DNA from 2 places in the Paenibacillus wynnii genome. Region 2 is predicted to be linked to the other one. Evidence: predicted binding sites of a transcription regulator. Region 2 holds the regulator's gene; the other holds the start of a gene.
The links. Region 2 encodes LexA, which represses DNA repair genes until DNA is damaged. Its sites were predicted from a motif close to CGAACATATGTTCG; they were not measured.

Region 1: a site for LexA is predicted at 1,945-1,958, ahead of PWYN_RS17345 (DNA polymerase IV). Genes of this name have one in related genera too.

Annotation. Positions count from the first base shown of each region.
Region 1 covers NZ_JQCR01000003.1:472,906-479,907, reverse strand. The annotation lists gene PWYN_RS17360 (glycoside hydrolase family 127 protein) at 1-53, opposite strand, end outside; gene PWYN_RS17355 (helix-turn-helix transcriptional regulator) at 217-1,089, shown strand; gene PWYN_RS17350 (DUF3231 family protein) at 1,183-1,698, shown strand; gene PWYN_RS17345 (DNA polymerase IV) at 2,011-3,273, shown strand; gene PWYN_RS17340 (threonine/serine exporter family protein) at 3,369-4,136, shown strand; gene PWYN_RS17335 (threonine/serine exporter family protein) at 4,165-4,587, shown strand; gene PWYN_RS17330 (DegV family protein) at 4,669-5,526, opposite strand; gene PWYN_RS17325 (GNAT family N-acetyltransferase) at 5,724-6,254, opposite strand; gene PWYN_RS17320 (MBL fold metallo-hydrolase) at 6,457-7,002, shown strand, end outside.
Region 2 covers NZ_JQCR01000003.1:1,320,053-1,327,054, reverse strand. The annotation lists gene PWYN_RS21475 (methionine gamma-lyase family protein) at 1-348, shown strand, start outside; gene PWYN_RS21470 (MerR family transcriptional regulator) at 432-842, shown strand; gene glnA (type I glutamate--ammonia ligase) at 870-2,198, shown strand; gene PWYN_RS30740 (Spo0E family sporulation regulatory protein-aspartic acid phosphatase) at 2,317-2,535, opposite strand; gene PWYN_RS21460 (hypothetical protein) at 2,619-2,837, shown strand; gene PWYN_RS21455 (hypothetical protein) at 2,939-3,562, opposite strand; gene PWYN_RS21450 (hypothetical protein) at 3,704-3,943, opposite strand; gene PWYN_RS21445 (L,D-transpeptidase) at 4,049-4,387, opposite strand; gene lexA (transcriptional repressor LexA) at 4,558-5,184, opposite strand; gene PWYN_RS21435 (LysM peptidoglycan-binding domain-containing protein) at 5,366-5,758, shown strand; gene PWYN_RS21430 (DUF896 domain-containing protein) at 5,868-6,077, shown strand; gene PWYN_RS21425 (hypothetical protein) at 6,127-6,648, shown strand; gene PWYN_RS21420 (HAD family hydrolase) at 6,689-7,002, shown strand, end outside.

The sequences.
Region 1 (7,002 bases), 850 kb from region 2:
GTCACCTGCTGCGGAGAACCTTTTATACCCGATTGAATAGTTTTAGTGTTCATGAAATCTCCCTTTCAAATATCCTATGTTGTACTCGCTAATTGAAATTATAGACTGTAAAATAAATAAAAAATACAATCATAAGCAACCGTATTTTTGTACTATTTCACACAAGTAAAATTTAATTTAGCTTAGTATATTAAGGACCCTCAAAGGAGCTTCGTTATGGAAAATAACCCTTCATACATTCATCTGGCCGCCCCGCCGTTTCCTTATTACCTGGAATGTGACCGCACTGTATATCAGCCTGGAGATCAGCATCCCAATCGGAAACAAATCGGAGTATTTGACCTGCTTATTGTGGAACAGGGATGTTTATTTATCGGGGAAGAGAACAGCCAATGGGAGGTGCCTGCCGGACACACGCTGCTGCTGCTCCCGGATCGTTATCACTATGCGGTTAAACCCTGCGAGGAGATTACCACGTTCATGTGGGTTCACTTTCATACGGTTGGAGATTGGGGTCAGGCGGAGGGTGATCCTGCTTATATCAACCGCGAAGCTCACTTGAGGCAGTTTCTCACACATCCCTATACCATCCGAGTGCCGCAATTCGGACCCCTGCCCGACTTCTTGGAGCGAAAAGCCCAACTGGAGATGCTGCTGCAGTTGTCCAGTGAACGGCGCTCCCATGCGGTGTGGCAGCAGCAGCGGATTTTTGAAGAGTTGCTTCGAATGATGGATCTAGCCCAGCATGATGCTGCCGGAAGCACCACTGCGGAAATAGCCGAGAAAACGGAGGCTTATATCCGCAATCATTATGCGGAGCCGATCACCAACGCCTCTCTTTCAGAAGCCCTCCATTTTCACTACAACTACCTTGCCCGCTGCATGAAACGTGTCTATGGCCTCACACCCATGGAGTATTTAACAGACTACCGTTTGGAGCAAGCCAAATTACTGCTGCTCAAAACAGAGATTGCCATATCCGGGATTGCTGAGCGTATCGGTTATGAGAGCACCGCTTATTTTTCCCGGCGTTTTACCCATAAGACCGGAATATCCCCGCTTCGCTTCCGCAAACGGTACTCCCGTTAACTGGGGGCATTTGGGGTTCCTCGGCGGAATAAGAAAGACTCCTGCGGACAAGCTATAAGTGTTCATAACTTATCTATAAAGGAGTGTGCTAACATGGGTATTCTAGACGGTAATCCGAAGGACGAGCCGATGCATTACGGTGAAATATCGGGTCTGTGGCAGTATTCCACTGCAGCCAAAGCAATGTTCTCCAGCCTGCAGGCATACCGTTACCATGCGGGGGATAAAGATTTAAAAAGAGTCATTGATGACTTTATAGATCTGGCCTACCGGGAAATTAAAGATTGTGACAAACTGCTGAAAGATAACGGAATTCTTCCTTCCCCTGCTCTGCCGGACCGCCCGACCGCTAAGATGGAGGATATCCCCGTGGGTGCACGGTTCTCTGATCCCGAAATCGCAGCTATGTTATCTGCCAACGTTGCCGTGGGACTGGTCCACTGCAGTCAAATCATGGGCATGTCCATCCGAGAGGATATCGCCGCATTCTTCCTAAAAACACATACCCTTAAGGCAAATCTGGGTCTTTCTATTCTTAGACTGACTAAAGAAAAGGGTTGGCTCATCCCTCCACCGCTTCAAGTAAAAAGGGAACTGGTTAATGCCTAAGTTTATTCCCAAATCCTGCGAAAGCAGGATTTTTTATTATCCATAAGACATGGGATAGCTCTTATTCTCAATTATATGACTGGAACCAAAATCGGATTATCCATCTTACTGTGCAGCTTGTTGGCGGTTTACTCATTTCTAAGGAAACTTTCCTGCATTCAATCTTAACCATAGCCTCCGGCGGAGTGGCAACAGGCGTATGCACCCTCGAAACCTGAACGCAATGGAAATAAGTATGCATATACACGATCATATGTTCGTATTATAATGATAACAAATCCGCCGTCTCTACATAACGGGAGAGTGTGAATCATGAAAAAAGAACGTATCATTATGCTGTCCGACTGCCAAAGCTTCTATGCCTCTGTTGAGAAAGCCTCTAATCCCCAGTACAGCAACCAGCCGCTGGTCGTTGCCGGAGATCCGGCCAGACGGAGCGGAATTGTACTGGCGGCTTGCCCTCTAGCCAAAGCCTTTGGCATTACTACGGCCGAGACCTTGAAAGAAGCACTGACCAAATGCCCTGAGCTGATCGTGGCCAGACCCCGAATGCAGCATTATATAGATGTCTCCGCCCAAATCACAGACATTTTGCGCAAGTACAGTGATCTGGTGGAGCCTTATTCCATTGATGAGCAATTTATTGATATTACAGGCAGCCTATCCTTATTCGGTAGCCCGCGGCAAATTGCCGCAGCTATTCAGGATGTAATCCGCAGAGATACAGGTGTCTATACTCGTATCGGCATCAGCTATTCCAAGGTTACCGCCAAGATGGCTTGCGACTTATGGGCGAAGAAGAACGGCAACGGTCTGTTCTCTCTTTCCAAGGAGCAGCTTCCGGCTTTGCTATGGCCGCAGCCCGTTGGTCAGCTCTTCATGGTAGGCCGCCGTATGTCAGCCCATTTCCAAAGCATGGGCTTAACTACCATCGGGCATCTGGCGCAAATGCCTCTAGCTGAGCTAAAGTGGCGGATGCGCGAGAAGTTCCGCAAAAACTGCGATATTGATGCGGAACTGTACTGGCGGATCGCCAATGGTATGGATGACAGCCCTGTGAATCCGGCCACCTATGAGGCAGCACCCAAGAGTGTCGGCCACCAAATGACCCTTCCCCGAGATTACCCCACGCTGCCGGAGATTAAGACTATACTCTTGGAACTATCGGAGTTGGTATGCAGACGGTGCCGTAACCTGAAGGTGAACGGTGCAGTTGTATCCGTCGGCTGCCAAGGCGCCAGCTTCGATCAACCTACTGGTTTCTCGAGGCAGGTCACCATGAGCGACCCGACAAATGCCACTAATCTGGTATATGAAGCTGCTGTAGCTCTATTCCGGGTGCACTGGGATGGTCAGCCCGTGCGCCGGGTTCACCTCAGTCTCTCCAATCTTAGTGATGAGAACCAGTACCAGCTGACGCTATTCGAATCACGCCCCCGCTACCGGGAGCTGGAACGGGCTACCGATGATTTAAAGGATAAATACGGCGACACCATTATTGGGCGGGCCGCTTCATTTACCGGTTCCGGGCAGATCAAGGAACGCGTCGGCAAGATCGGGGGACATTATAAATAAAATTTAATTTATCAATTCATGGATAAGGGTTGATATTTTCGAACAATGAGGCGACAATCGTAAGATATAACATTCTAGGGGAGGATCGAAAGAAGTTGGATAGCACCGGTCACAGCAACAATACTTCTATACATGAGATTATCGACCTATGCCTCCTGGCCGGTAAAATCATGCTGCAAAGCGGAGCGGAGACTTATCGTGTAGAAGATACGATGACACGTATGGCAGCCTCTCTCGGATTCCCGGGTGCGCATAGTTACGTTACGCCAACCGTCATCATGTTTACTACCAGCAGGATCGAGCCAGTGAAGCTGTTCCGAATTGCAGAGCGTACAACGGATTTGCAAAAGGTATCTGAGGTCAATGACATCTCACGCCGACTCAGCGAACGCCAAATTACGGCAGCGGAAGCCCGTGAGCGCCTTGGCGAGGTAGATGACGCTGCCCACGCCTATCCTATTTGGCTGCAAATTGCCGCTGCTGCACTGACGGGTGCCTGCTTCACTGTGATGTTCAAAGGAAGCTTGTGGGATGCTCTTCCGGCATTGTTTATATCAGGATTAGGATATGGTGCGGTAATTTATTTGCATCGGATTGTACAAGTGAGATTCTTTGCAGAATTCTCCGCCGCTTTCATAGTAGGCCTTCTCGCCTTTTATTCTGTCCAGGTTGGCCTAGGACAGGAAATGGATAAAATTATTATCGGTTCTGTCATGCCGTTAGTTCCAGGGCTGCTCATCACAAATGCGGTTCGTGATTTAATGGCCGGCCATTTAGTCTCAGGTCTATCCAAAGGAGCCGATGCTTTTTTGACGGCGTTTGCGATCGGAACCGGAATTGGTCTGGTACTCTCACTTTTTTAATCATCCCTGCGAAAGAGGTTAGTCGTTCATGATTTTGCAACTTATAACCAGTTTTATCGCCGCTGCTACGTTCTGCATTCTGTTCAATGCTCCCAAGCGCGCGCTGCTGCAATGCGGAATTGCCGGTATGGTGGGATGGATGGTTTATCTACAACTGGATCGGGAGTGGGAAGCCGTCATCGCCACTTTCGGCGCTACGGTCGTTGTGGGTGTCATCAGCCAAATTTTTGCCCGTTCCTTCAAAATGCCCGTCATCATTTTTAGTGTTGGCGGCATTATACCGCTAGTACCGGGCGGCCTGGCTTACGACGCTATGCGGAAATTCGTGGAGAACGATAATACCCAAGCTGTACAAATTGCCACGCAGGCTTTATTACTCTCCGGAGCTATCGCTACAGGTCTTGTTCTGAGTGAAGTGCTCGGACAAATGTTTAGCCGGAGAAATAAATAGAGGCTCCCTAAATGAGAAGCCTTGCACACAAAAAATGTCCGCCCACATAAGGATGTAATCCTTATGCCAGGCGGACATTTTTTAAGCCAATATACTGTTGATGTTGTTATTCTTAATCCAAGATAAGGCTAACGTACCTTCTCCCGCATGGATACCTGCGACAGGAACAAAGGTCATAATCTCTGTCCGCAAGGTGGGAGCCATATCCTTGATTTCTTCTTCCAGCTTCAAGGCTTCTTCCATATTGTTAGCATGCATAATGCACACATCTTTAATGAATCCCAGATCCTTTTTCAGAATCTCCAGCAGTCTTTGCTTGGTCTTCTTGAACGTCCGAATTTTCTCATCCACAATAACCTTGCCTTCGTCAAAACGCAGCAGCAGATTAATGCGCAGCAATTGGCCCAATACTAGTTGGGAGCCGGATAGTCGTCCACCGCGGTGAAGATGTGCCAGGCTGGAAGGGATTAGATAAAAGGACATATTTTGAATAATATTCTCAATCTTCTCTTTGATTTCATTCACGGAAAAGCCCATGTTATGCCACTGAATTCCCCGCATAATCATTTCCCGGATAGGATAAGCTCCAACCTTGGAATCAATTCCCACAATTGAAGTTTCGGCGATCTCAGCAGCCTGTAATGAGGTACTAAATGTACCGCTAAGCTCTGACGAGCAGTGCACGGCGATAATTTCCTCGTACTCTCCCTTTAACTTCTCGTACAATTCGATGAACTCACCGATTGGCGGCTGAGAGCTGCTCACCTTTTCCTGCTCACGCATTTTATCATAGAACTGCTCGGGTGTAATTTCTATATTTTCTTTGTAGCTCTCATCGTTAACAATTAGACGCAAAGGCACAATGTACACGTGGTTATTCTTGGCAAATTCGGGATCAAGTGTACTGGTGCTATCCGTTACCCAAGCGATAGGTTTCATAGAGTCACTTCTCTCTTTCGTGAGGAAAATAGTTGTATGAATGGAGAGACTAACGTTCTTAATAAGGCCTTCCACATTCTTATAAAGTATACCTGAAAACCAGCGTCAATACACGGAAAACACTGAATTCTTACGAACTTTTTCCGACATTTTATCGGTTTATATATGACAAATATACCTATGAAACAGGGGACGATTTATGTTATGTAACTCGTGTTTCCGATGATTTTTTGGTAACTGGCGATGTCCAGTCTTCTGCCAAACTTGCTGCCGATTTCCTTGAAATAGGCACTTTGTTCATACCCATTTCTCAGAAACAGCTGACGGCTTCGTTCATTTTCCGAGCATACGGTAGCCACCAGGACATGAAATTCAAGTTCGGCAGCCTTCTTTTCAATAAAATGCAGAGCACTCTCTCCTACCCCTCTACCCGTACAGTCTGGTTTCAAATATACACTGATTTCACCGGAAGTATCGTAGGCTTGTTTGTTCTTGTGGCGTGTAATAAGCACATAACCCTGCATGTCACCGCCTCTCAGGATCGCGAACGATTTGAACCTTGGATCTCCATTCAGCATAGCTTGCCGCATTTCAGTTAAGCTAAGGGGCTCCGTGTGAAAAGAAACCGTAGTGTTCAACACATAATAGTTATAAATATCCAGCACTTCCGGCAGATGCTCTTCTCTAATTTCGGCAAATGAAAGTGCTGTTACGGTTATATCGCTCATTCTTAATCCCCCTTCAAGTGTTTCCAATTCCCTATGTATTTTCGTTATTATAGCGTAAAGATTTCAACGGGGGCAAAGCTCATTTTCTCTATTGACAAAAATATTTATTTGTGTTATAATATTATATTTTTCTATTGAAATTCATAAATCAAATCAGTATGATATGCATTGTCTAATGATACAGCAATAGTGGAGGGATCTAATGCATATTGCCAAAGGAATAGAAATGCTGGAAATAACGGTACAGGTCATGGGTGGAAGTGACACCCTATATCCTACCCTGCTCTGGGATGAGAAATCAGCGGTGTTGGTGGATACCGGCTACCCCGGTCTGCTGGGAAAATTCAAGGAGGCTTTTATAGAGGCTAATGTACCTTGGTCTAAGCTGCGCACTATTATCATCACCCATCAGGATTTGGACCATATCGGAAGCCTGCCCTCTATCCTGACAGAAGGGGCTTCGGGACTTACGGTTCTGTCACATGAAATCGAGCAGCCTTATATTGAGGGTGACAAAATGCTGCTAAAGCATACACCGGAGGCTCTCGCTGCAGCTGAAGCTATGATTCCACCGCATGTACCCGACGAGTGGCGGCGGGCGTTTCTATCCGTACTCGCAAACCCGCCCAAAGGAAGAGTGGATAACACCATTGGGAACAGGGACTTTCTTCCCTATGCAGGTGGAATAACAATTATTCATACACCTGGCCATAGCCCGGGCCATCTTAGCCTGTACCATCATGAGAGT
Region 2 (7,002 bases):
CGATGCGGATTCCGGACTAGGCCGGCTTGGAATGATTACCGGACGGATCTGATTCAGGCTGTGGCATTTGACGGCCCTGAGCATCTCATAGCATTCGTTCAGGGGATTCAACGAGCAGCTGCTGTCGATAGTCATGTTGTACCTGAGCCATGGGATATGCCCGGATATGAGCATCCTGTCATAATGGCGGCAGGTACATTTATACAAGGTGGAAGCTTGGAGTTATCTGCTGACGCGCCTATTCGTGCGCCTTATATTGGGTATATGCAAGGTGGATTGACCTACTCTCACGTTAAGTACGGGGTACTTATGGCGCTGCAAACTATGCGAGATCGTAATTTATTGTAAGAATATCTTACACACCATTGACACGCCAAATTAGGAAATGTACAATGAGATGAGAAAAAGATCATTGGAAGGTTGGATGAGTCATGGGTGATGAAATCCGCAGAAATATGGCATTATTTCCTATAGGTATCGTAATGAAGCTTACGGATTTATCTGCAAGACAAATCCGTTATTATGAGCAGCACAGCCTGATCGTACCTGCTCGTACTTCGGGGAACCAGCGTTTATTTTCATTTAATGATGTTGAACGTCTGCTAGAGATCAAAGCATTGATAGAGAAAGGTGTTAACATTGCCGGCATTAAGCAGGTAATGAACCCTGTCACCAAGGAATCTGAGGAAGCTACAGTGATTACCCCAGATACAGAGGTAAGGCGCAGAGAGTTGTCCGATTCCCAGCTTCACCGTTTATTGAAGCAGGAACTGGTCTCAGGTAAAAGACCGGGCCAAGTATCGCTAATTCAAGGAGAATTATCCCGGTTTTTTAATAAATAATATAAAGAGCGTAAGGGAGAGGGTAAAGTGAGCTTTTCTAAAGAGGATATTATAAGAATTGCCAAGGAAGAGAATGTCCGTTTTATTCGTCTGCAATTTACCGATCTGCTTGGAACAATTAAAAATGTGGAAATTCCTTACAGTCAACTCGAAAAGGCACTGGATAATAAGATGATGTTCGATGGATCTTCTATCGAAGGTTATGTTCGTATCGAAGAGTCTGATATGTATCTGTATCCAGATCTGAGCACATGGGTTATTTTCCCATGGGTAACGGATAGCCGTGTGGCACGTCTGATCTGTGACGTGTACATGCCGGATGGCACACCTTTTGCTGGAGACCCGCGCGGTATCCTCAAACGTTGTTTGAAGGAAGCAGAAGAAATGGGCTTTACTGCCATGAATGTTGGACCGGAACCTGAGTTTTTCTTGTTCAAAACGGACGAGAGAGGTAATCCTACAACTGAATTGAACGATCAAGGTGGATATTTTGATTTGGCGCCGATGGATCTTGGGGAAAACTGCCGTCGCGAAATCGTATTGACACTTGAGGAAATGGGATTTGAAGTTGAAGCATCCCATCATGAAGTGGCTTCTGGCCAGCATGAGATCGACTTCAAGTATGCTGACGCTATCAAAGCAGCTGATCAGATTCAAACTTTCAAGCTCGTTGTGAAGACGGTTGCCCGTCAACACGGCCTGCATGCAACTTTTATGCCTAAACCACTATTTGGTATGAACGGATCCGGTATGCACGCTCACCAATCCTTGTTCAAAGGCAGCGAGAACATGTTCTACGATGAAAGCGACAAGCTGGGACTCAGCAAAACCGCACGTTACTACATGGCTGGTATTTTGAAGCATGCACGTGCTTTTGCAGCGATTACCAATCCGACGGTGAACTCTTACAAACGTCTTGTACCTGGTTATGAAGCACCTTGCTATGTAGCTTGGTCAGCAAGTAACCGTAGTCCAATGATCCGTATCCCGGCATCTAGAGGCTTGAGTACTCGTGTTGAGGTTCGTAATCCGGACCCTGCAGCTAACCCTTACCTTGCGCTTGCTGTAATGTTGAAGGCTGGACTCGACGGTATCAAGCGTCAGCTTGAACTTCCTGCTCCAATTGACCGTAACATTTACATTATGTCTGAGGAAGAGCGTATTGAAGAAGGCATCCCTAGCTTGCCATCCGATTTGAAGGAAGCTCTAAGCGAATTGATCCGCAGTCAAGTAATTACTGATGCTCTCGGCGAACATGCCCTTGCTCATTTCTATGAGTTGAAAGAAATTGAATGGGATATCTACCGGACCCAAGTGCACGAGTGGGAACGTAATCAGTACATGACTCTTTACTAGAATCCAGAACCCTTGACGCGTTAAGCGTTGAGGGTTTTTTTATTTGTGGCAAAGTTAAGTTATAGTTAGTATTCTGCATAAGGAAGGACCTGTGGCATTAAGCCAACAGGTCCCTTTGTTATTTATCAGTTTTTTGCTGTATGAGATTGTTGTACGTGTTCAGCATATCATCAAGTAGTTGACTTGCTTTTATTACCTCCGGGTCGGATAGGCGTTTATATGCGGATATCCAATACCATCCGGTTTGAAGTGGTTGACCAGATCCGCATCGGGTCTCTAAGTTGGTTGCAAATTTGCTTCTATTATTTGATTGATGCAGAGGGGAAATAACACACATTTATCAAATATTACCGAACCACACAAGCGTTTAAGTGATTTTCTGCATCTCATACACTATCAAAAGTAAAGAGGTGATAGAATATGACTGCTGCGAAACGTGCGAGAATTCAAAGAGCTTTAAATGCTTTACGGGTGCAGAGAGCTGTGTTGTTAGAAAGACTTGAGGAAATTAATGAGAACCTTCGTAGATTCCCTGTTGGAAGCCGGGGAAGACGGGAGTTGCTGGCTGCAAGAGTTTCGATTAGAGAAGCCCTTCGTTTAAATGCAATTGCGATTCGAAATTTAAGAGCCGTGTTATAGTTTTAGGGATAAGATGTAGTGATTTAAGATTTCTAGTATACGAAATAGAAGGTCAGGATTTTCCTGCCTTCTATTTTTTTGAGGCTGTATGGTTCTAATAATCAGTAAATATATCTTTTCAATTTATTTTGAGATTCGGAGTCGTCATTAAATTCAGAAAATGTAACGATCGATTTTAATGTTTGATACAGAAGAAGAGCTTCGGAATAAATTTGGGGATAACGGGAGTCCGATGGTTTGAGGGCGAACTGTTTTGGTAGGAGAGAGATGTGAAGGATCTGTGTAGTTAAGGCTTGGATGTAAATTATAAGTGTTAGCTCAGTTATTTCTTCGGTATGAATTGTCGCTGGTTTAACCTCTGTATGATCTGCAACTCTCCGGTTGATTAGACTTGTTTTAGAAACCTTGGTAATAGTTAAAGCGTTTTCAATAATTTCACAGCCTAGAATTTGATCGAAAGAATAAAGGTTGGCTATGGCTTTTTTCTGCGAACTATAAGGAAAGGTTCCTATGGCTATTTTTCTTAAATTCTCATTATACGCAACGATACAGGATTTATTGGAAGCGATAAGCTGTCTAGGGAATTTCATTCTAAAAGAAGAGACTGCAGCAATTAACTTGTGGTGGTCAGTTATCGGAAACATTAAGATAAGCTTTATCATTGCCGCAATACATAACAAAGAAGCTCCGATGAAAGTAAATAGGTACATTAAAAAGATGAGCATAACAATACCCCCTATAACCTATGATTCAATGGTAACCTTTTGGTTAAAGCTCACTATTAATAAATATGTACTCTTTCTTGAAAGATACGTAATACAAATAGAAAAAACTCCCCCTTTATAGAAGGGGAGTCACAGGTGGCGCTAAATTAAAGCGATGGCTAACAACGTGAACAGGCTCAGCGTTAAGATTTGGTTACTATAAGGATTTCCATATGGATAGGGATAAAAGGCCGAGGTTTTAACGCGTCCACCTTGCTCCGGTTTGAGATAAACATTATTTCTGTCGACATCCATGATAACTCCCACATGTTGCTGACCATCCACAGTTAAAATACGCACCTTTTTGTTCTTACAGTGCAAGCAATTGTAATATGCATCCATAGATACAACCCTCCTCCTTTTCCTTATTAACTTATGGAGAATCGGATTGATGGTAACGGCAGAGTTGCTTAAATTTAAATTAATGTCCTTACGAGTCTAATCACGTCAGTTCCTTATTGTAACTCTTGTTCCTACATTAACCTTGCTTGCTAGTTCGAGCACGTCCGCATTATACATACGAATACAGCCTTGCGATACTCTCTTGCCGATAGATGAGGGGTTATTAGTGCCGTGAATGCCGTAGTGCGGCTTAGATAGCCCCATCCAGAAAGCTCCGAAAGGACCGCCGGGATTGAGCTGTTTGTTGATAATTGTGTATTCACCTTCGGGAGATCGGTTGAGTATCGTTCCAATTCCGACAGGAAATCCTCGGACGACTATATCATCTTCTAAAAGATATAACATGCGTTGAGACAAATCGACGATGATACGAATAGTTGGCATAATCATCAGCACTCCTTTCGATGTAGAATATGTTCCAACAGCCTAGGATGTTCAGAGTTGAAAGTCACAGCAGCGAACAGTGTAATAGGGTTTGTACAACAAAAAGGCTGATTTCGCAACATGATGCGAATCAGCCTTTTTGTTGTGCTCTGAAAAAATAAATAAGGAAATTAATGAATATCTCGGAACAATCCAATAACTCTGCCTAATATCGTTACGCGGTTAAGGCGTAAGGGTTCATAGGCCGGGTTCTCAGGCTGCAGGCGAATATGATCACGTTCTTTATAGAATGTCTTAACCGTTGCTTCATCTTCATCAGTCATAGCAACTACGATATCACCGTTGTCAGCCGTTTGCTGCTGCCGAACAATAACATAGTCTCCATTCATTATTCCTGCTTCAACCATACTGTCACCGAGAACGGACAGCATAAATACTTTGTTATCCCCTACAAAGTGAGAGGGTAGCGGAAAGTAATCCTCAATATTCTCTGTTGCTGTGATCGGTAGACCTGCAGTTACCTTACCTACAACCGGAACACGGGTGATCGTCTGTGCAAATTGATGAACGTTATCAGAATCTTCTTGACCCAGAAGTTCGATCGCGCGTGGCTTCGTGGGGTCACGGCGGATAAGTCCCTTCTTCTCCAGGCGGTCTAGATGACCATGAACAGTGGAACTGGATGCAAGTCCTACAGCTTCACCTATTTCACGAACGGAAGGTGGATAACCCTTGCTGCGGACTTCGCTACGTATAAACTCCAGAATCGCCAATTGACGACTTGAAATCTTGGACATCGGAATCAACCCCATATAGTAATGTTTGGGAAAATTATAACATAGAACTACCGTTCGTACAAACATAAGTTCTAAAACTAAAGAAAAGGGAACAATTGTTCGAAAATAGTATTGATTCAAACACATGTTCGTGTTATATTATTTTTGAAAGTAAGAACAAGTGTTTGGAGGGTGATATTTCATGTTAAAATATAGCACATACCGCAGCATTTATAAAGAGACACCGAGGGTTGATCCTATAGAAAATCGTTTTTCATCCGTTCGTATGATTTCGTCTTTATTTATGACCAAAGCATTCCGGCAGGCAAATTTGATTAAGGTCTTGATGATTCTCATGCTCGTAGTTTCCGGGTTTACAGTAGTAGGTAATGTCTTCGCCAGTTCTATTGCTCAGGTTAAACATCAGGAGAAAATAGTAGTCGTTGAACGTGGTGATACGCTTTGGAGTATTGCATTGAAGAATAAACCGTCTGACATGAGAACAGTCGTATATATAGAAGGAATTAAACAATACAGTGGGTTAGAGAACAGTAGTATTCAGGCAGGAGATATCTTATCTCTTCCTATTTATTAAGATTTAAGGAAGTGTGAATTACATATCGAAGAGCTTGCAGGGGGTAGACCTTGACAAGCTCTTTTTCTCATGGCAAAGTTAGTATGAATTTATAAGGGAGGGAAGAGCAGTGGATATCGATAAACTGGTCGCGCGGATTAACGAATTAGCACGCAAACAGAAGTCCGTTGGCCTGAATGAAGAAGAACTGGCAGAACGAGCGAAGCTTCGTGAAATCTATCTGGGCAACATACGGAATAATTTCCGTACTCAGTTGAACACTATTGAGATTGTAGATAATGATAAGCATGATAAAGGTAACAAGGGACTGTTACATTAATTCCTTTTTCCTTTTCATAGATATTACAGAACGACTAGGGGGAAATCACATGGCCCGTTCTTGGGAAAGAATGGTTCAACGCAACTCGCAAAAAATCAACCAGCAAAGAAAGAAAGCAGGCAAAGATTCAATTCATGCTTCCACTGTATCCACAAAAAGCGGAGATGTGTATAGAGGACGTAATATTGTTCTGCCTGTAGTACTGATAGGACTTGGAATTATGTACTGGATGGTCGGAACCTTAGATGAAGTAAAGGGCAATGGTTCTCTGATGAATTGGCTTGGGATCGTTCTTTATTTTGCTTTGGCAGCACTTCTTTTTTTCCGTCGTCCATACCTGAAGGTGGAACGTGCAAGACTCTCGACCTTCAAGTTTAACCGTGAACGCTTTCTTGGAGCGGCGGATATTGAGAAAATCGTTCTCTCCCGCGGTTCTGTAATCATTAAGCATAAGGGTAAGCGGATGAAATGGATTTTCTCCAAGTTAATCAATCGTTATGATACTGCAGTCATGGGAGAACGTTTGGAGCAGTTTGCCACAGCTAATAACATCACAATAGAACGCGAGTAGAATCACGCATCATGATTATTGAGGAAGAGGGAGAAATCTAATGCCGATTACCGCCGTACTGTTTGATCTGGACGACACGCTGCTCTGGGATGAACGCAGCATTGAGGAAGCATTTGAATTTACTTGTAAAGCAGCGGGAGATTCCGTTAACCCTCAGGAACTGGAGGAAGCGGTGCGCAAGGAAGCAAGAGGTCTATACGAATCCTACGAGACCTTCCCTTTTACTCAGATGATCGGGATTAATCCTTTTGAAGCTCTATGGGGGAATTTTACCGCAGGAGAGCAAAATGAATTTCGTCAAATGGAAAAGCTGGCTCCACTGTACCGCAAGGAGTCATGGCGCCGGGGACTTGC